Regions from separate parts of the Shewanella sp. GutCb genome, predicted to be linked through region 2. Evidence: predicted binding sites of a transcription regulator. Region 2 holds the regulator's gene; each other region holds the start of a gene.
What was found. The regulator NrdR, encoded in region 2, represses ribonucleotide reductase genes. The targets are predictions, from matches to a motif close to AAACACNANATNTNGTGTTT.
Positions count from the first base shown of each region.

Region 1: a site for NrdR is predicted at 4,508-4,527, ahead of nrdD (anaerobic ribonucleoside-triphosphate reductase). Genes of this name have one in related genera too.
Region 3: a site for NrdR is predicted at 3,267-3,286, ahead of nrdA (class 1a ribonucleoside-diphosphate reductase subunit alpha). Genes of this name have one in related genera too.

Region 1 is NZ_PJBL01000028.1:32,067-39,690, reverse strand. Features, by position in the region: gene CXF86_RS17270 (DEAD/DEAH box helicase) at 1-389, opposite strand, end outside; gene rssA (patatin-like phospholipase RssA) at 629-1,603, shown strand; gene CXF86_RS17260 (NADP-dependent oxidoreductase) at 1,705-2,703, opposite strand; gene CXF86_RS17255 (MarR family winged helix-turn-helix transcriptional regulator) at 2,883-3,335, shown strand; gene CXF86_RS17250 (hypothetical protein) at 3,416-4,102, shown strand; gene nrdD (anaerobic ribonucleoside-triphosphate reductase) at 4,559-6,676, shown strand; gene nrdG (anaerobic ribonucleoside-triphosphate reductase-activating protein) at 6,743-7,207, shown strand; gene CXF86_RS17235 (YibL family ribosome-associated protein) at 7,343-7,624, shown strand, end outside.
Region 2 is NZ_PJBL01000002.1:139,528-147,151, forward strand. Features, by position in the region: gene ribBA (bifunctional 3,4-dihydroxy-2-butanone-4-phosphate synthase/GTP cyclohydrolase II) at 1-491, opposite strand, end outside; gene CXF86_RS02400 (riboflavin synthase) at 639-1,304, opposite strand; gene ribD (bifunctional diaminohydroxyphosphoribosylaminopyrimidine deaminase/5-amino-6-(5-phosphoribosylamino)uracil reductase RibD) at 1,309-2,430, opposite strand; gene nrdR (transcriptional regulator NrdR) at 2,477-2,926, opposite strand; gene glyA (serine hydroxymethyltransferase) at 3,051-4,307, opposite strand; gene ettA (energy-dependent translational throttle protein EttA) at 4,816-6,483, shown strand; gene CXF86_RS02425 (acyltransferase family protein) at 6,874-7,624, shown strand, end outside.
Region 3 is NZ_PJBL01000014.1:16,162-23,785, reverse strand. Features, by position in the region: gene gyrA (DNA gyrase subunit A) at 1-1,342, opposite strand, end outside; gene ubiG (bifunctional 2-polyprenyl-6-hydroxyphenol methylase/3-demethylubiquinol 3-O-methyltransferase UbiG) at 1,635-2,345, shown strand; gene CXF86_RS07980 (HAD family hydrolase) at 2,338-3,033, shown strand; gene nrdA (class 1a ribonucleoside-diphosphate reductase subunit alpha) at 3,435-5,723, shown strand; gene nrdB (class Ia ribonucleoside-diphosphate reductase subunit beta) at 5,797-6,927, shown strand; gene yfaE (class I ribonucleotide reductase maintenance protein YfaE) at 6,917-7,270, shown strand.

The DNA of each region.
Region 1 (7,624 bases), on a different contig from region 2:
GTTGCCACAACAAAATGCGGGTCACGAGCAAGTGCTTTTGCTTGGTCGTTAAAGTTTTCACCGCCTAGAATTTTGGTGGCTTTATATTGGGTGTTGGCGACTAGTAAACGCAGTTGGCTATAGACTTGGGTAGCAAGCTCTCGAGTCGGTAGCAAAATAACAACGCGTGGATCGCGCTTACTCAATGCTCTACACGAAATCATCCTTTGCATCGCAGGTAGCAAGAACGCCAAGGTTTTGCCTGAACCTGTTTTAGATGATGCCATTATATCTTTGCCCGCAAGGGCAATAGGGATGGCTTGTTCCTGGATCTCAGTTGGGGTGTCTATACCCATGTGCTTTAACGTTTGTAAAAGACGTTGATCCAGTGAAAAATCGGTGAATGGCAAAGGTGAACTCCTTAAATAATCTGACCGAGTATTATAGCCTAGATAGATAGAGCAGGGCTATGATTAGCCATTAAGTTTATGTCAAAGCTGTCGAAATAGGCGGGTGGCAAGCTGAATATGGATGCACAACACGATAGCGTGATTAAATTAGGTTAAAATTAGCGGCCGTAATGCCGTAACATAGCGCTGTATTGCAAAAGAGTAACTCGATCTTAATTAGCTTGTAGGAGTCGCAACGCGTGTCGGACAATAATAATTCAGTTAAAATTGGACTCGCTTTAGGTAGCGGTGCCGCTAAAGGCTGGGCGCATATTGGTGTGCTCAATGGGCTAGCCAAAATGGGCGTTTATCCTGATAAAATAGCTGGCTGCTCTATCGGCGCAGTCGTGGGGGCTGCCTATGCTAATGATCATCTTGATGAGCTAGAAACCTGGGTGAGAAGTTTTAGCAGCTGGGACGTATTAGGTTTGATGGATCTGAGCTGGCGAAAAGGCGGGCTGATTGGCGGCGAAAAAGTGTTTGATGTGTTGCAAAAACGGATGGGCGACATGCAGATCGAGGATCTTAAAAAACCCTTCACCGCGGTAGCAACTGATCTATATTCTGGTCAAGAAATTTGGTTTACCGAAGGTGATCTACGCCATGCAGTGCGTGCTTCATGTTCTATGCCTGGTATTTTACCGCCAGTCAAAGTGGCCGATCGCTGGCTGGTGGATGGCGCGGTGGTGAATCCTGTTCCAGTATCAGTAAGCCGAGCAATGGGTGTTGATATTGTTATTGCGGTTGACCTTCACGGGCTTCGCCGTGGGCGTATGCAAGTGTTGCCAGTCAACATGAAAAGTAATAAGCCGACAAACCAAGAAGTTGCGGAAGCAGAGAAGCATCAAGAATTGGGCTTTACCGATCTGCTTGCGCGCGGAAGAGATTATATTACCGGCTTAACGGATAAGTTTTCTCCTAGTAACAAAACTGGCGGTCATATTAATCCCAATCCCGGTATGCTGGCGGTGATGTCACAGTCGATGGAAATACTAGAACAGCGCCATAAGCGGGCGAGACTAATGGGCGATCCACCAGATATTTGTATCGTGCCAGATCTTGGTGATATCGGTACTATGGAGTTTCATCGCGCGGAGGAAGCTATTGCGGCAGGTGAAGCGGCAGTAGAGCAAGTAGCACACCTTATTGAAGCTGCATTGGCACCATACCGTTAAATAATCTTAACTTGATTGTAATAAAAGGGCCAAAAGGCCCTTTTATGTCACTGTTTTTCAGTGTGATATTAACGCATGAAGTATGCTGGTTTCTTAACGAATTAAGCCAGTTTTACAATCATCTTGCCGCGGTTTTTACCTTCAAATAGACCGATAAAGGCATCAGGTGCGTTTGATAACCCTTCATAAATAGTCTGCTCTGCAGTGACTTTTCCTTCAGCTAACCATTGGCCCATTTGCTTAGCGAACTCAGGGTAATGAGCCCAATGTTCAAATACAATGAAACCTTCAATCTTTAACTTCTTCATGATGATCATGGCTAAATTACTCGGTCCAGGTGTCGGCACTGTATCGTTGTATTGTGAAATCATGCCGCACACGGCGATACGGCCATGGTCATTCATATTGTTCAATGCGGCCGTTAAGTGATCGCCACCGACATTTTCAAAATAGACATCAACACCTTCTGGCGCCGCAGCTGCTAATGCAGCGCTTAAATCACCACAAGTCTTGTAGTTGATCACGGCATCAACACCAAGTGATTTAATATGCTCAGCTTTCTCATCAGAGCCTACGGATGCAATAACGCGGGCACCCATTAACTTTCCAATCTGTACAGCTACACTGCCAACTGCACCGGATGCTGCTGAAACGAACAGTGTTTCGCCCGCCTTTAATTCTGCAATGCGGTTGAGGCCTGTCCAAGCCGTCATACCCGGCATACCGAGTACACCGAGAAAGTGTGATTCGTTGATAGGAGTTTGCGGTAGGCGAGTTATTTCGGTGCCATCACTAACATAATGACTGCGCCAGCCGTGCATGCTGTTAACCTTGCTGCCCACAGGAAATTCAACATTGTTTGATTCTGTGACTTCACCAATAGCGCCGCCTTCAAGCACTGCACCAATCTGAAAAGGAGCAATGTAGCTTTTCCTATCAATCATGCGGCCACGCATGTACGGGTCAACCGACATCCATAAATTTTTGACGAGAAATTCACCCTCTTTAATGGCAGGTAAAGTCACTTCTGCTTCGGTAAAGTTACTGGCGTTAGGTAATCCTTCAGGACGAGATTTTAGTTGAATTTGTTTAGCGTTCATAATGAGCCTTTATTTTTGTTTGTGCGCAAATTAATTGTTTGCATCATAACTAACCGCCAAAATTTATGCAAATACTTTGCGCGCAAAATAACTCTGCGCAAAATAAAATACGATCAGCTAGTTTTGTTAAAGGGAGTCAGGTAAAATTGCAGTACTTAATAAAGGTAGTGAAGGTCGTAGTGAAAAACAAAGTGTCAAATAACGATACCGAAGCATGTCTGTCGGATAATGTTTGTTTTGCTCTGTATACCGCAGGGAATGCACTTATGCGCGCTTACCGCCCTTTATTGGATCAGTATGAACTCACTTATCCACAGTATCTGGTGATGCAAGCATTGTGGCTACAAGATAGAGCAAGCATGACCCAGTTGTCTCGCGCGACTCGTCTGGATATGGGCACATTGACGCCCATCGTTAAACGTTTAGAGAGCAAGTTATTTTTACAACGCTTGGCTGATGAAACCGATGAACGTAAAAAAGTTATCGCACTCACCAAAGCGGGCTTCGCTCTGCAAGCCGATGCGCTTGCACAAAAAAGTACCTTGCTTGAAAAAGTCAGCATGACTGAGCATGATATTGAATCATTGCGCACACTTTGCTTGACCTTAACCGCAGAATTGAACCAAAAGTAAGCAGTCAATTTTATCATCAAAAAAACGGCACGTTTCCTGCTTAGTTAGGCTATGACTAAATCAGTGCCGAATTTTTGACGATGAACCCACTTAGTAGTATCAATAACCCTGTAAATAGCGGCGCAGTGCTGGCAGATGCATATGGTGTGTCAGGCACTAAAGCGGGAGTCGGCAGCGCTACAGGCATCCAAGGCATTAATGCTGACGCATCAGCTTCATCAACAAATACCGTCACTAAAGATGATCATGGCTTAGTGTTATCTGGCCGCGCTGAGCGAGCGCAGAAAATAGAAGCCATGGCGAAGGACTTTTTTCAAGATGGCAGTTTCAGCTCTGAAAAATTACCCAGTCTTATTCAGCGGCTCTATAAAGATGGTATTTTGTCCGATGGGCAACTGAACCGTCTAACGAATAGTGGCTTTGATATTCCGCCCACTGAAGCGCAGTCATTAGCTGATTTTATTGACGAGCAGCGCGCGACGCTAACCAATAGTGATGAAGATAGAGAGCTGGCAGGGACGTTAGATGAAGCAAAATGGGTTATGCGCACGATGGATTCAATCCAGTCTCCTGCCATTGCACAAAAAGCAAATCGCGTTGCCACTGACATTACTGCTTTGCTAGGGTCTGAACGCCCACTCACTGATCAACAGAAGCATCAATATCAGGGCATAAAATCTTTAATGCAGTTAGCCTCAATGACAGGTGAACATCAACAAGCATCGGGTCAGCTGAACAGTTATTTGGCGCTCGCAAAACAGCATTAATGTCGTTGGTTTTTAGTTAACCCCCTAGCAGGTTATTTTGATGGCTTCACTGGTTAAAAATTGAGGCCGTTATCTGTAACGTTAACCCCATGAACGGTAACATCCGCTCGTTAAAACCGCATAAATCGGTTGTCGTTTACTCATCTTAATCAAATTCCAGCAGCCTCAACAGAGCGTTAAAAATAGCCAGTGAAAGTGCTTGTCTATTTATCCACAATTTATCCCTATTTTATACTGGCACTAGCTCGCTTATAGGCCATCGTCAAGGGCATAATTTTAGATAAGCGTGATCGTTCCCAGTTATTTTTTCTTATTATCTTCGTTGTTTAAAATAATGATCTGGATCAAAGTACTTCTCGTCTTTTTATAGCTTAATGCGCTACATATTGTGATTTAGAATAAAAGTGCCACTATATGTAGTGTTGCTTGTCGATGATGTAGAAGAGGAATTATACAATGCCAGTGGTTATTAAACGGGATGGTTACCGTACGCCTTTTGACGAAACAAGGATTAGAGACGCAGTGATAGCAGCTGCTAACTCGGCAGGTATTGATGACACCGCTTATGCAGAATCTGTCGCGAGACAAGCAGCCGATTCGGTGGCGACATTAGATGAGATAAATATCCACGATCTTCAAGATGCCGTGGAAAACTTGTTGATGGAAGGACCATATAAATCATTAGCGCGGGTTTACATTGAATATCGCCATGATAGAGATGTGAATCGGGAAGTCAGTAGCAGACTCAATCAAGAGATCCGTGGCTTAGTTGAGCAGAGCAATGCGGCGCTATTGAACGAAAATGCTAACAAAGATTCAAAAGTGATCCCCACTCAACGTGATCTGTTGGCGGGTATTGTTGCTAAGCATTATGCCAAATGTCACATCTTGCCAAAAGATGTCGTTGCTGCCCACGAGTCAGGTGAGATCCACTACCATGATTTAGACTACGCGCCATTCTTCCCTATGTTTAATTGTATGTTGATTGATCTTAGTGGCATGTTGACCGAAGGCTTCAAAATGGGCAATGCGGAGATTGAAACGCCTAAATCAATTTCGACAGCGACTGCAGTGACAGCACAGATCATTGCGCAGGTTGCCAGCCACATTTATGGCGGTACCACGATTAACCGTATTGATGAAGTACTGGCGCCATTTGTCACCAAAAGTTATAACAAACATTACCAAGTCGCGCTGACGTGGGGGATTACAGATGCCAAAGCATTTGCGATCTCATTGACTGAAAAAGAGTGTCATGACGCATTTCAGTCGCTTGAATATGAAGTCAATACACTGCATACCGCTAATGGCCAAACACCGTTTGTGACTTTTGGTTTTGGTTTAGGCACCTCTTGGGAATCTCGGCTGATTCAACAGTCAATGATGCAAGTGCGTATTGCTGGTTTAGGTAAAAACCGTAAGACAGCGGTTTTCCCTAAGTTAGTTTTTGCTATTCGTGATGGTATTAACCATAAAACGGGTGATTGTAACTACGACATTAAACAGCTTGCATTGAAGTGTGCAACAACACGTATGTACCCTGATATTCTTAACTATGAGCAGGTTGAAAAGGTGACCGGTTCGTTCAAAACGCCAATGGGTTGCCGTAGCTTCCTCGGGACATTTGAGGAAAATGGAGAATTGGTACATGAAGGGCGTAATAACCTTGGTGTCGTAAGTTTGAACTTGCCGCGCGTTGCACTTGAAGCCAATGGCGATGAAGCTGAATTTTACCGTATCTTAGATGAGCGTTTACTCATTGCCCGTAAAGCATTAGATACTCGTATCGCTCGTTTAGACGGCGTTAAAGCCCGTGTTGCACCTATCCTGTATATGGAAGGTGCATGTGGCGTACGACTACGTGCAGATGATGATGTCTCTGAGATCTTTAAGAATGGCCGCGCGTCAATTTCTCTCGGATACATTGGTTTGCATGAAACCATCAATGCACTTTACGGCAGCGAAACACATGTTTACGACAGTGCTCAACTGCGCGAAAAAGCGGTAACAGTGATCAAATACCTAAAAGCTGCCACCGACGCATGGAAAGAAGAGACGGGTTACGGCTTTAGCCTTTACAGCACGCCAAGTGAAAACTTGTGTAGCCGTTTTTGCAATTTAGATGCAAAAGCCTTCGGGGTTGTTGAGGGCGTGACATCTAAAGGTTATTACACCAATAGTTTCCATTTAGATGTTGAAAAGCAAGTTAACCCATACGATAAGATTGATTTCGAGCAACCTTATCCAGAAATCGCCAATGGCGGGTTTATCTGTTACGGCGAGTTTCCTAACATGCAAAACAATGTTGAAGCATTGGAAGATGTTTGGGATTATAGCTATTCAAGAGTGCCTTATTACGGCACCAATACGCCGATAGATGAGTGTTATGACTGCGGCTTTACTGGTGAATTTGGTTGTACGAGTAAAGGGTTTACTTGCCCTAAATGCGGTAACCACGAACCCAGCCGAGTGTCGGTAACCCGACGTGTGTGTGGCTACTTAGGTAGCCCAGATGCAAGACCATTTAACTATGGTAAGCAAGAAGAGGTTAAGCGCCGAATTAAGCACCTTTAATTTAAGGCCAGCGAGAACGAAACGAGGTGCCATCATTGGCACCTTTTTGTTAAGGAAGAGTTTATTATGCATTATCATCAATATTATCAGACCGATGTGCTTAACGGCCCTGGGACTCGAGCAACACTGTTTGTCTCAGGTTGTGAGCATCAATGCCGTGGCTGTTATAATCAATCGACGTGGAATCCGTGTTCTGGCCATCAGTTTGATGAGCCAATGATGCAGACCATTATTGATGACCTAAATGATACTCGTATAAAAAGACGAGGGCTTTCCCTGTCTGGTGGTGATCCACTGTTCCCTGGCAATGTCGCTGAGATATTCAAACTGGTTAAACGGGTGAAATCTCAATGCCCTGGCAAAGATATTTGGCTGTGGACGGGCTATTTACTCGAACAATTAACCATAGAACAACAAGCGGTGGTTGATCTGGTCAATGTGGTTGTTGATGGCAAATTCGAACAATCATTTGCTGATCCAAGTTTAGTTTTTCGAGGCAGTAGTAACCAAGTGATCCATTATCTAAGATAAGCTAAGCATAAACCTAGGTAATATTACGCTATATGCTGTTATAATGAGGCAATAATGACAAACAGCATCAATACTTTTTTTGAAGCTGTTTTTGTTTCTAAATATGTTATTTAGATTTGAATTTAAGGTTTGTAAATGAATTTAAAGCAGGAGCTGCAAACGCTCAACGATAAGCTCGATAAATTTGGTCGTAAGTTGGCAGCAGCTGAAAAGCGCGAAGATCCAGGGATCGTTATCCAGTTTAAACGTGAGATTGCCACTTTGACTAAGCGTATTGCTAACGTTAAAAAGCAGCAAAATCGTGAGCTAGGCAAAGAAGGATCAACGGTTAAAGATCTTAAATTTAGTCGTGTACTGACTAAAGAAGAGCAAGCTGACATGGGCAAACTGAAGAAGTCAGTTAAAGGATTAGTGGTT
Region 2 (7,624 bases):
TCAACGATGACTGATGAAGCTTCAAAACCTGCTAATCTTGCTAAGTCACAGCCCGCTTCAGTATGACCGGCACGGATGAGCACGCCACCCTCTTTTGCCATCAATGGGAATATGTGGCCAGGTTGCACAATATCACTAGGCTTAGCATCTTTGGCAACTGCAGCTTTTACCGTGACGGCACGATCTTGCGCTGAAATACCCGTTGTGACACCTTCAGCCGCTTCAATAGACATTGTAAAGTTGGTTGAGAACTGGGCATTATTGTTGGTGACCATTAAAGGCAGGTTTAGCTGTTCGCAGCGTTCTTTAGTCAAGGTTTGACAAATAAGACCGCGACCGAACATCGCCATAAAGTTAACCGCCTCAGGCGTCACCATGTCAGCAGCCATAATAAGGTCGCCTTCATTTTCTCTATCTTCATCATCCATCAAGATAACCATCTTGCCTAGACGAATATCTTCGATGATCTCTTCTATACTATGTAGCGACATGTTCAGACCTTTATTTTGTATTACTGCATTAAGTGAGGTTGCTAACCTTTATGCCTATCGTGGCAAAACAGTATATAAATTTATATGATTATTTTTTTGGAGCTTCTAAAGATAAATTCTATCTTTAAAATAGCCTTAAGCCAGTATTTAACGTAAAAAACCTGAGCGAGCTAACAGTTCCATAGTAACTTCGGACTTAGGTTGCTGTTTTTCATGCTCTGATGAATAGTTCATCAATCTTTCTAAGTGGCGAGCAATGAGGTCAACTTCAATATTAACGCTATCGCCAGCCTTCAAATTTATTAAGGTAGTCTCACCTGCTGTATGCGGCACTATGGTCAGTCTAAATCGATGCCCTTGCACTTCATTAACCGTTAAACTCACACCATCAATAGTAATAGACCCTTTATGGGCGATATAGCGACCCAGCTCTACGGGAGGTGATAACCAAAATTCAATTGCCTGACCGCGAACTTGACGGTCATCAATACGCGCCATGCCATCTACATGACCACTGACCATATGGCCACCCAAGCGTGTTGTTGGCGTCACGGCTTTCTCTAAGTTAACCGAGGTGCCGACAGCGTAATGTGCAAACCCGGTAAGGCTGACTGTCTCGGCTGAAATGTCCGCAACATAACCATCTGCTAGCCGCTCTACAACAGTAAGGCACACACCATTGGTGGCAATGCTGTCACCGAGCTTAACGTCCGACAAATCAAGCTTAGCGCTTGCAACTGTTAATCTAATATCATCGCCACGACGTTCAACTTTTCGTAAATGACCTACAGATTCAATAATTCCGGTAAACATAAAGTTAATTACTCATTCTTAACGTCAAGCGAGTATCTTTACCCACTTTTCGTTCATCTATTACATTAATACTGGGTATTTGGGACATCGCCTCAAATGGAGGCAAAGCAAGTAAGTCTCGCCCCTGAGCACCGAGTATTTTCATTGCTTGGTATAAAATAATTTCATCCGCTAATAGCGCGCTAACAAATGCACCAGCGAGTGTTGCACCGGCCTCAACTAACACCGAGTTACAGCTTTTACCGAGAAATACCAGCAAGGCACTAAGGTCTACCCGCTTATCTTTGGCGGGTAATATTTGGTGACTAACATGGGCCGGCCATGCCGACTTCACCTTATCAGGGTAGTCACAAGTGCTAATAAGTAAAATCGGGCTGTTGATACTAAACATCTTAAGGTCAGTACCTAGCCGTGCTTGGCTGTCTAATACTACACGCATCGGTTGATGTAGTTCTGCTGGCGCGATCTCATTTGATAAAGAACCCAGTTCACTATGTCGTACATTTAGACTCGGGTTATCGGCCAAAACCGTTTCAACGCCAGTAATGAGTGCACAATGTCTTGCACGTACCCGCTGCACATCTCTGCGAGCTTCTGGCCCTGTGATCCATTTAGACTCACCGTTTGATAGTGCCGTTTTACCATCAAGACTCGCCGCAAGCTTTACCGTCACCCAAGGTAATCCTTGCTCCATTCTCTTCAAAAAACCGAGGTTAACCTGTTTAGCAGCATCGGTTAATAAACCAACGTCAACCTGTATGCCTGCATCACGGAGCATGGTAATACCACGACCAGAGACTTGTGGGTTGGGGTCCGTAACGGCAATAACAACGCGGCTAACCTTGCTTTCGATCAAGGCCTTGGCACAAGGTGGAGTTCGACCATAATGGCTGCACGGTTCTAATGTGACGTACGCGGTCGCACCAATGGCATCATCACCGGCCATGTTAAGTGCGTAGACTTCGGCATGGGGGCCACCAGCACGGATATGGTAACCTTCTCCCACAATCACGCCGTCTTTAACTAATACACTACCAACGCAAGGATTTGGTCGGGTGGTATAGAGTCCTTTTTGCGCTAATTCAATAGCAAGACTCATCATTTGATTGTCTTCAGTTGACCACATAGTGAAATGAGTTCCGATTAATCAATTGGGTAATAAGGGGGTATAACTACTTCTGTAAGTTCGCGATAGCGTCGCCGAACTCCGACACGTCTTCAAACGCGCGGTAAACGGATGCAAAGCGTATATAAGCCACTTTGTCTAAGTTGACCAATTGGTCCATCATCAAGTTACCTATCATCTCTGATTTAACTTCACGCTCACCTGTCGCTCGCAGCATCGACTTAATTTTAGTTAAGGACTGCTCGATTTGGTCCATCGATACCGGTCTTTTCTCTACCGCTCGAAGCATGCCACCACGCAGTTTATCTTCATCGAAAGGTTGACGACTACCGTCTTGTTTAACCACACGAGGCATCACCAGTTCAGCACCTTCAAATGTAGTATAGCGCTCATGGCATTGCACACACTCTCGACGACGACGTACCTGATGGCCATCTGCGACAAGTCGCGAATCAATCACTTTAGTGTCTGTTGCGCTGCAAAATGGACAATGCATCTAGCCTCCGGTCAGGTATTAAAACGACTTATATAAACGATTTAATAAAAAATCATTATCAATTACCAACAAAAATGGCCGCATAAATGCGGCCATTAAAGTTTACCTGATTTAACGCTTAAGGTTAACCGTAAACAGGGAACTTAGCGCACAATTCAAGAACCTGTGCTTTTACACGCTCGCTAACAGCAAGATCTGTAATATCATCAAGTACATCACACATCCAGTGAGTCAGCTGCACAGACTCTTCTTCACCAAAACCACGTCGAGTAATCGCAGGTGAGCCAATACGCAGACCAGATGTCACAAATGGTGAGCGCGGGTCATTAGGTACTGAGTTTTTGTTGACAGTAATGTTGGCATTACCGAGCGCTGCATCAGCTTCTTTACCGGTAATATCTTTGCTGATCAAATCAAGCAAGAACAGGTGGTTATCAGTACCACCAGAAACAACATCATAGCCACGTTCAATAAACGTGCGAGCCATTGCTTTTGCGTTTACCACCACTTGCTCTTGGTATGTCGTGAACTCTGGCTCGAGCGCTTCTTTGAATGCAACTGCTTTAGCAGCGATAACATGCATCAAAGGACCGCCTTGACCACCAGGGAAGACCGCTGAGTTTAGCTTTTTATAAATAGCTTCATCATCGATGGCAGAAAGGATCAAACCACCACGAGGGCCCGCTAATGTCTTATGCGTTGTCGTTGTCACAACATGTGCGTGTGGAAGTGGGTTTGGATAGATACCCGCAGCAACAAGACCTGCAACGTGCGCCATATCAACAAATAGGTAAGCACCTACTTTATCGGCGATTTCGCGGAACTTGCCCCAATCAACAATGCCAGAGTATGCACTGAAACCCGCAATAATCATCTTAGGATTATGTTCAACCGCTAGACGCTCAACTTCAGCGTAATCAATCTTGCCCGTTGACTCGTCAATGCCGTACTGAACCGCATTATAGAGCTTACCAGAGAAGCTGACATGTGAGCCGTGAGTCAAATGACCACCGTGAGCAAGACTCATACCTAGAACCGTGTCACCACCTTGAAGAAGGGCCATAAATACGGCTGCGTTAGCTTGTGAACCAGAATGCGGCTGAACGTTAGCATACGTTGCACCGAACAACTCTTTAGCACGAGATATTGCGAGTTCTTCAACAATATCAACATGCTCACAGCCACCATAGTAACGCTTACCAGGGTAACCTTCGGCATACTTGTTAGTAAGCTGAGAACCTTGAGCTTCAAAAACGCGTGGGCTCGTATAGTTTTCTGAAGCAATAAGTTCGATGTGCTCTTCTTGACGGCGAGTTTCATCTTCAATCGCTGCAAACAATTGTGGATCGTAATCCGCGATATTCATGTCTTTTTTCAGCATTATTTACTCCAGCTGTAAATTCTTATAGTAGGGTTGCGCGGTATGATACAGCGCAATTGATCACAATCCCAGCATTAGAAACATGAAATTACTTGCAATTTCCCATGAGCGATATTTCAACAATAGCAAATAGACGCCGTAAACTTGCTCAACGATTGTATTACATAGAAAAAACGCCTTTAATCTATTGATTCATTACTTTGTGGTGTAAATCTAGAAAACTCTGTTCTGCAAACACTCCAGCCCTGACATCATTTAATGGCCCATAATGGCAATAACACCGATACGCGATGTCTTTCTGTTATTCATTACTCCTCCGTCCAGTATCAATATATAAAATACAATCTAGTATGCCCCTCAGTAACGGTTATTTTTGGAGATATTAGCCAATCCCCAAATGTAGAACAGTACTTTTATTTAACTAAGCTGCGCCTAAGATAAAGATCAGATTTAAGTTAGGCGGTGATTCGAGTAGAATTGCTGCCATTCCCAGTCAAAGAGAAATAAAATGGCTCAGTTTGTATACAGCATGCTTAGAGTGGGCAAGATTGTTCCGCCTAAAAAGCAAATTCTAAAAGATATCTCCTTAAGCTTTTTCCCTGGTGCCAAAATTGGTGTGTTAGGGCTCAATGGTTCAGGTAAATCAACTCTGCTACGCATCATGGCCGGTCTCGATACCGAAATTGAGGGCGAAGCAAGACCAATGCAAGACCTAAAGATTGGTTACTTACCGCAAGAACCAAAACTTGATCTAAATCAGACGGTTCGTGAAGCTGTTGAAGAAGCGGTTTCCGATGCCAAAAATGCCCTCGTAAGACTCGATGAGGTTTACGCGCTTTATGCAGAGCCAGATGCTGACTTTGATGCACTCGCTAAAGAGCAAGGCCAACTCGAAGCCATCATCCAATCACAAGATGCTCATAATCTTGATGTCGTTTTAGAGCGCGCTGCTAATGCACTGCGCTTGCCTGATTGGGATGAAAAAATTGCAGTGCTATCGGGTGGTGAAAGACGCCGAGTGGCTATTTGCCGTCTGCTGCTTGAAAAACCAGACATGCTACTGCTTGATGAACCCACCAACCACTTAGATGCTGAATCAGTCGCTTGGTTAGAGCGTTTTCTGCAAGACTATGTGGGGACTGTCGTGGCAATTACCCACGATAGATATTTCCTCGACAATGCGGCGGGTTGGATTTTAGAGCTCGACCGTGGTGAAGGGATCCCATGGGAAGGTAACTACTCTTCATGGTTAGAGCAAAAGGATGCTCGTTTACAGCAAGAATCTGCAACTCAAAGCGCTCGTCAAAAGACCATCGCTAAAGAATTGGAGTGGGTACGCCAAGGTGCTAAAGGACGTCAATCAAAAGGCAAAGCACGTATGGCTCGCTTTGAAGAGCTTAATACCAATGACTATCAAAAGCGTAACGAGACCAACGAACTGTTTATTCCACCAGGACCACGCTTAGGTGACAAGGTGATTGAAATTAATCGCCTGACAAAATCCTACGGCGACCGGGTGTTAATTGATGACTTGAGTTTTGCCGTCCCTAAAGGGGCGATTGTCGGTATTATCGGTGCCAACGGTGCAGGTAAATCAACACTGTTCAAAATGATCTCTGGCGAAGAACAGCCAGACAGCGGCAGCGTTGAAGTCGGTGAGTCGGTACAAATTGCTTCAGTAGATCAGTTCCGTGATTCGATGAATGACAAGAACACCGTCTGGCAGGAGATCTCTGGCGGCCAAGATATTATGCGAATTAACAATTCTGAAATATCAAGCAGAGCCTATGTTGGCCGCTTTAATTTCCGTGGTGGCGATCAGCAAAAGATCATTGGCACCTTATCGGGTGGTGAACGTAACCGTGTGCATTTAGCCAAACTGTTACAAGCCGGTGGCAACGTGCTACTGCTCGATGAACCTACCAACGACCTCGATATTGAAACACTACGAGCACTTGAAGAAGCGCTACTAGAGTTTCCTGGTTGCGCCATGGTGATTTCGCATGACCGTTGGTTCCTTGACCGTATCGCGACGCATATTCTCGATTATCGTGATGAAGGTAAAGTGAACTTCTATGAAGGTAACTACACCGAGTATTCAACCTGGTTAAAAGAAGAAATGGGCACTGACGTTGTTGAGCCTCATCGCTTAAAATACAAACGAATGAGTAAGTAACACTTCAATTATCCACTGTTAAACAGAGACTTAGGTCTCTGTTTTTATTTCTACAATCTAAACCTACTCCGTATTTTTCTGCCACATCTCAGAGGCATACACCTCAATGCCGCAAAAAATACTGGTGACATCGGATGCTATTCAAATATGAAAGCAGGTAAAAGTTATCAACTTTTCATTGGTGTATCTTCTAACTTCTAATCCCAAAAGCAAGGCATAGAGTTTCTCGATACAAATACCGCATTTGCCTTTAGCTCACTCACTGTTCGAGTAGGCTGAATAACAACAACAAAAACTCATCACAGCTTATTTTCAATTTCACAACAAAATAAGCTCAAATTATGAGATGCTAGTTTGTAAATCAGTGGAATAACAATAAGTGTAAATACCATGGATGAAAAAATTACTCAGCCACAAGACAATACGCCTCCTCAAACTGTTAGTGCACCTAAAGATATAAAACCAAAGAAATTTTTAAACAGCATTAATCATTTTCGTGGCATCGCTATCATCTTTATTGTTATGGCGCACTGCTACCGCCCTGCCGGGTGGCAAATTGAAACTTTTGCCGACAAAGCTTGGTTTAATTTAATGATGAATGGCACGGTCTTTTTTGTGTTTATTTCAGGCTTTCTGTTTCACCATGTATTTTATAACCGCTGGGATTACAAAAAATACATGAAGAGCAAAACTAAGTTTGTTTTTCTGCCCTATTTACTGCTGTCGCTACCTTGGATTGTCTGGCATCTCACCGTTGGAACCGAGCCTGCATTACATGTTCTTTATGCCGATATAACAGCGCCTGCAGAGGCTGCCAGTTGGTATGTCATCACCGGCCGTACATTAACCGCCTACTGGTATATTCCAATGGGTATGATGCTTTTTGCCCTGTCACCGTGGGTAATGTACTTAATTAAAAAACAACACGTCATGTATTGGGCTGTTGCGCTGCTTGCTATTGCCGTGATGGTGCATCGGCCAATTTCCAACCTTAATGCTATTCAATCCTTGGTTTACTTTCTCCCGGTGTATTTACTGGGGGTGTGGGGCTCAGCACATCGCGATAAGCTGTTCCCGTTTATTGATAAGTACTGGATCCCTATGTTTATTTCAGCCATTGCATTGGCATTGATTCAAGCAC
Region 3 (7,624 bases), on a different contig from region 2:
AATACTTGTCATCACGGATACCATATTCTGGTTCTAACCATTCAGGACGAGCAGCATCATCACCGGCCTTTTCGAGCATGCCTTTAACATGACCGAGCTCCCATCCCTGTGCAATCAGCTTAACTTTGGCTTCAGCAGGAGTAGGTGACGCTTTAATTAGCGCAATAATAGGGTCAATGTTTGCAAGTGCAACGGCGAGAGCTTCCAAAAGATGAGCTCTTTCACGTGCTTTACGAAGTTCAAATACGGTACGACGAGTAACCACTTCACGACGGTGAAGGATAAAGCACTCTAGCATCTCTTTAAGGTTAAATAGTTTTGGCTGACCATTCGTCAACGCAACCATATTGATACCAAAAGAGCACTGCATTTGTGTTTGAGCATATAGGTTGTTAAGTACAACCTCGCCTACTTCACCACGCTTGATCTCAATGACAATACGCATGCCGTCTTTATCAGACTCATCACGTAGGCCACTAATGCCTTCAATCTTTTTATCTTTAACAAGCTCTGCAATCTTTTCGATTAAGCGCGCTTTGTTAACTTGATAAGGAATTTCATGAACAATAATTCGCTCACGTCCATTCTCTTCGGTTTCGACTTCAGCAAGGGCACGCATAATGGCGCGACCACGGCCCGTGTTATAAGCATCAATAATGCCTTTACGACCGTTAATGATTGCTGCAGTAGGGAAATCTGGACCAGGAATGTACTCCATCAACTGTTCAATTGATAAAGCCGGATCTTCAATCAGCGCTAAACAACCTGCAATCACTTCACTCATATTATGAGGTGGAATGTTAGTTGCCATACCGACCGCAATACCTGATGAACCGTTAACAAGTAACGTAGGAATGCGCGTAGGCAATACAGCAGGAATAAACTCAGTACCATCATAGTTAGGTACAAAGTCAACAGTCTCTTTTTCAAGATCCGCTAATAATTGATGCGCAACTTTATCCATGCGGATTTCGGTATAACGCATTGCTGCCGCAGCATCACCATCGACAGAACCAAAGTTACCTTGGCCATCGATAAGTGGATATCTCATTGAGAATGGCTGTGCCAGACGAACAATAGTGTCATATACCGCTGTATCACCATGTGGATGATATTTACCGATAACGTCACCAACGACACGAGCAGACTTTTTATAAGGCTTGTTCCAGTCGTTTTTCAATTCACTCATGGCGAACAATACGCGGCGATGAACAGGCTTTAAGCCATCACGAACATCGGGCAGTGCCCGTCCTACAATTACGCTCATGGCGTAATCTAGGTATGAATTTTTTAATTCGTCTTCAATATTAATTGGTGTTATAGATGAAGCCAGATCAGTCATAAACCGCTCGATCCCTTGAAATTTAGCACGCAATCCTTACAGATAAGAATAGTCATGCTTGAAAACGTGATTTGGCATTCTAACACAGTTATTTGACGGCGCTAGACCCAATACAGCATTCATTTACTATATGAAGTAATAGGCAATACTATTGATTAAAATCAAGGCATAAGTGTATTTTTTGGTCACTTTTAATGATTCCTGAGAAACGACGCGATATCCGCTTTGTTTATTGGCACTAATCATTATAATGAGCACAAAAGACGAATTAATCGATCTGAGGTAATTAATAGTGCAAAACAATCATAATGTCGATCCTGAAGAGATTGCTAAATTTGAAAAAATGGCCGCCACTTGGTGGGATCTAAACGGTGAATTCAAGCCTCTGCACAATTTAAATCCACTTCGCCTCAATTATATAGATCAAACCGCTGGTGGCATTTTTGGCAAGAACGTACTTGATGTTGGTTGCGGTGGCGGTATCTTGTCTGAAAGCATGGCGCGTATCGGCGCAAACGTGACCGGTTTAGATATGGGTGATGAGCCACTCGACGTCGCTCGTTTACATGCTTTAGAAATGGGTGTCTCGGTAAACTATATAAAGAACACCGCAGAAAACCATCGTGATGAGCACAGACAACAATATGATGTCATTACGTGTATGGAGATGCTCGAGCATGTACCCGATCCAAGCTCAGTGATCCAAGCCTGCGCAGATATGGTAAAACCGGGTGGCTTTGTTTTCTTCTCTACTATTAATAGAAATATGAGAGCTTATGTCGAAACAATCCTCGGCGCAGAATATTTGCTGAAAATGTTACCTGTTGCCACTCATGACCACAAAAAGTTCATTAAGCCTTCTGAACTCATTGCACTTGCGGATAACGCCGAGCTTATCTGTAATGATGCCGTAGGGATAACCTACAACCCTATTACGGATGTGTTTAAGTATACTAAAAGCTTAGAAGTCAATTATATGATTACCACAGTAAAGAATGACTGACAGTAACCCTTCTACAAAGCACCGTGCCATTAAAGCGGTGCTTTTTGATCTTGATGGCACACTTGCAGACACCGCTCCGGATATGGTTGATGCGCTAAATATCAGCCTGACCCAATTTGGTTACTCGACAGTCACCTTAAGTCAACAGCGTAATGTAGCATCTCATGGCAGCTTAGCCATGGTTCGCGCTGCCCTTCCTAATGCCAATGATGATATTCAACGACAAGTACAATTGGCGCTGCTAGAGAATTATGAAAAGGTTAATGGTAACAACTGTGACTTATTCCCTGGGCTGTGGCCTTTTCTTAGCTTGTTAAAGCTTAATGATATTCCCTACGGCGTGGTCACCAATAAGCCTGCTCGTTTTACTCGACCACTGCTGATTAAATTAGGCCTAGACAAACAGATGCCTGCCATTGTGAGTGGCGATTCAACACTTTATTCAAAACCTCATACCGCCCCTATGCTACTGGCGGCTCAGCAAATCGGTGTAAGTTGCCAACATATTCTTTATTTGGGCGATGCAGAAAGAGACATGGTTGCTGCTCGAGCAGCCAATATGCAAGCTGGCTTAGCAGCGTGGGGTTATATCGCGCCCAACGATGATATTAATGCCTGGCCAACTGACATTTGCTTTGCTAACTCAGATGAGCTGATGAAATGGTTCACGCTTCAGCTAAATGACTGAGTTATATTATCAGTATATTGATAAGTGAAGATCGCTCAAGGATCCTGCGATCTTCAAATCCATTTTTGGCTGTATAAATATTCATCTTCCGCTAGGAACCCAAATCAAAACAAGCTTTAAGGGTTAGCTGTTACTAACTGTCAAAATTATCCTCAAGATATCCACAACTTGTTCCCAGAATTCGCACTTGCAAATAACCCCGAACCTCACTATCTTGTACCTAAGAAATTTAAAAACACCATATATTGTGTGTAAGTGGCAATCAGAGACACTATTTAGCAGTTTGTGTCAATAAATTGGAAGCCACTGTTTTACGGTTTCGTTTGGATTGTTTACAGGGAAATGTACGGTGCACCTATGCAGGTCACTTTCATCAATATAAGAACCAAGGTTTATCTTTAATGAATAGTAATATGACAGTCACAAAACGCAGTGGCGAACGTGAGACAATCGATCTCGAAAAAATCCATCGTGTTATTGAATGGGCGGCAAAGGGACTGACTAATGTCTCGGTGTCTGAAGTTGAACTACGTTCTCACCTACAGTTTTTCGAAGGGATCCCAACTGAAGCGATCCACGAGACTATCATTAAAGCCGCTGCAGACTTAATTTCCCCCGAGTCACCTGACTATCAGTTTTTATCTGCAAGATTGGCCATTTTCCATCTTCGTAAAAAGGCGTTTGGTCAGTTTGAACCACCAAAACTTTACGAACATGTCGTTCACTTAGTAGAACTGGGCAAGTACGATGCCCACATACTGCAGGACTATAGCCGCGAAGAGATCGATATATTAGGTAGCTACATTGATCATTGGCGTGACATGAACTTCTCTTATGCAGCCGTTAAGCAGTTAGAAGGTAAGTATTTAGTTCAAAACCGTGTCACTCATGAAATTTATGAAAGTGCACAGTTTCTTTATATTTTGGTTGCAGCCTGTTTATTTGCTAAATATCCAAAAGAAACACGTCTTAAGTACGTAAAAGATTTTTACGATGCAACATCGACGTTTAAGATTTCACTACCCACACCGATTATGGCGGGTGTGCGTACACCAACACGCCAATTCAGCTCTTGCGTGCTAATTGAATGTGGTGACAGCTTAGATTCAATTAATGCCACTGCATCTTCAATCGTTAAATACGTCTCTCAGCGAGCTGGGATTGGTGTGAATGCCGGTCGAATTCGCGCGCTAGGTAGCCCTATTCGTGGTGGTGAAGCATTCCACACCGGTTGTTTACCGTTTTATAAGTATTTCCAAACCGCTGTCAAATCGTGCTCACAAGGCGGCGTACGCGGCGGTGCTGCCACCCTCTTCTACCCTATGTGGCATCTAGAAGTTGAATCGTTACTGGTACTTAAGAATAACCGTGGCGTAGATGACAACCGTATTCGTCACCTAGATTACGGCGTGCAAATTAATAAGCTGATGTACCAGCGCCTTATCCAAGGTGGCATGATTAGCTTGTTCAGCCCATCAGATGTGCCTGGCATGTACGATGCGTTCTTTGAAGATCAAGATGAATTTGAACGTCTCTACCTTAAATATGAAGCTGACGAGAGTATCCGTAAGCAACAAATTAAAGCCGTTGAACTGTTTTCATTGATGATGCAAGAGCGTGCCTCTACGGGTCGTATCTATATTCAAAACGTGGATCACTGCAACACGCACAGTCCATTTGATTCAAAAGTAGCGCCAATCCGTCAATCTAACTTATGTTTAGAAATAGCGCTGCCGACTAAGCCATTGAACAACATCAATGATCCTGACGGTGAAATTGCCCTTTGTACGCTTTCAGCGTTGAACTTAGGCGCGATTAAAAAGCTTGAAGAGCTAGAGCCATTGGCAGATCTTGCCGTACGAGCACTGGATAACTTATTAGACTATCAAGATTATCCGATTATCTCTGCTGAAAAAGCATCGATGAATCGTCGTACTTTAGGGATCGGAGTTATCAACTTCGCTAACTATCTCGCGAAAGAAGGTGTGCGCTATTCAGATGGTTCAGCAAATGGTCTTACCCATAAGACATTTGAAGCAATCCAGTACTATCTATTGAAAGCGTCAATGAACTTGGCTAAAGAGCAAGGGGCTTGCCCAGCGTTCCACGAAACCACGTATTCGAAAGGGATCTTACCTATCGATACCTATAAGCGTGACTTGGACAAAATCTGTGACGAGCCATTGCATATGGATTGGGAAACGCTGCGTGAAGAGATTAAAACTCACGGACTGCGTAACTCTACCCTTTCGGCATTAATGCCGTCAGAGACCTCTTCGCAGATCTCTAACGCCACTAACGGCATTGAGCCACCGCGCGGTCTCATCAGCGTTAAAGCCAGTAAAGATGGTCAATTAAAGCAAGTTGTTCCTGACTTTGAAAAATATCAGCATAGTTATGAACTATTGTGGCAGATGCCTAATAACGATGGTTACATACAGTTAGTCGGTTTAATGCAGAAGTTTGTTGATCAATCTATTTCAGCTAACACCAACTACGACCCATCTCGTTTTGAGGGTGGAAGAGTGCCAATGAAGGTACTGCTGAAAGACTTATTGACTGCTTATAAATACGGTGTGAAGACACTTTACTATCACAATACTCGTGATGGTGCTTCAGATAATCATGATGACATTACTTCCGTTGAAGTAGAAGATGACAGCTGCGAAGGCGGCGCATGTAAAATCTAGTCTCGAGCAGTTATTCATGAGTATTAAACGTTAATTAAAGGGGGCAAAGCCCCCATTATCGGAAGATAGAAAAATGGCCTATTCTACATTTTGTCAAACACCTAACAATGCACTGCTTGAACCTATGTTTCTTGGGCAGTCAGTTAACGTTGCGCGTTATGACCAACAGAAATATGAAGTATTTGAAAAACTGATTGAAAAACAGCTTTCATTCTTTTGGCGCCCTGAAGAAGTTGACGTCAGCAAAGATAAAATAGATTACGCTGCACTGCCTGAGCATGAAAAGCATATTTTCATTTCGAACTTAAAATATCAGACTCTACTTGATTCAATTCAAGGACGTTCACCCAACGTCGCATTTTTACCGTTAGTATCTCTGCCTGAGTTAGAGACATGGATTGAGACATGGTCGTTTTCAGAAACGATTCATTCGCGCTCATACACTCATATCATCCGTAATATCGTTAATGATCCATCGGTTGTTTTTGACGATATCGTCGAGAATAAAGAGATCCTTAAGCGAGCAACTGACATTGCAGCTTATTACGACGAGCTCATCATACTTAGCCAAGCATTCCACTTACACGGTGAAGGTAGCCATCAAATTAATGGCGAAACTGTTGAAGTCACTAAGCGAGAAATAAAGAAAGCACTCTACTTATGTATGGTGTCTGTTAACGTGCTTGAAGCCATTCGTTTCTATGTTAGTTTTGCTTGCTCGTTTGCATTTGCAGAGCGCAACGTTATGGAAGGTAATGCAAAAATCATTCGCCTAATTGCCCGCGATGAAGCATTGCACTTGAACAGCACGCAACACATTTTAAAAATCATGCATGCAGGTAAAGATGATCCTGAAATGGCAGAGATAGCTAAAGAGTGCAAACAAACTGCCATCGACATTTTTGTCAAAGCTGCAGAGCAAGAAAAAGAGTGGGCTAAATACCTGTTCAAAGACGGTTCAATGATTGGCTTAAATGAACACATCCTTTGTCAGTACGTCGAGTACATTACTAACGAACGTATGAAGTCAGTTAACTTTGAATCACCGTACGCTGAGATAACTAACCCACTTCCATGGATGAAGAACTGGCTCGAGAGTGACGCGGTTCAGGTGGCACCTCAAGAAGTTGAAGTTTCATCATACTTAGTTGGCCAAATCGATTCTTCTATTGATGAAGATGAGTTTTTAGACTTTGACCTTTAAGCATCTCAGCTTAAAAAAAGCCCCCATCGTTAGCCTACAAGGCCAACCGGTGCTGTTGTTTAATCAACAGCACCTGACCTTGCTTGAAGCATTAGAGCAGAAAAAAGTGAAGACTTTTTCTGAATGCCGAAATGGATTTTGTGGGCAATGCAAAACTAAAGTGATTAGTGGTTCCGTTAGCTATATAACTGAACCGCTAGTGACATTAGAAGCAGACGAATGTCTGCCATGTTGTTGTATTCCAACGACCGATATAAATTTAGAACTTTCAGGGGAAGGTGCGGAAGTCGTTGTTAGAGCACCCAAACGTAAGCAACCTGAAACTCACGAATCTATAGATTAACAGCAACAGTTTAGATTGCAGAGAGTCATGACCGCAGTTTTATGTCATTAATCTCTGCAGTTCATTTATTTCAGTGCATAACGCACTACCCTCCCCAGACATAAGTCCACCATTAAACACTCCGTTAGTATGCACCAGTGAACACTAGAGCTTCATCAATGCTCGACATATCAAACTATAGACTCCTCCAAGCTTTCTATAACCTAACATGCCCCGCTAATACCCGACTCCCTCTACTTCTCCGTATGCTCTCGTGCGTAGGAATTAGGAGGTTAAATGACTATCTATTGCAATAACCACTAGCAGCCTCATTATTTTGAAAAATATTAATCTTTAACTTGTTATCTAAACACA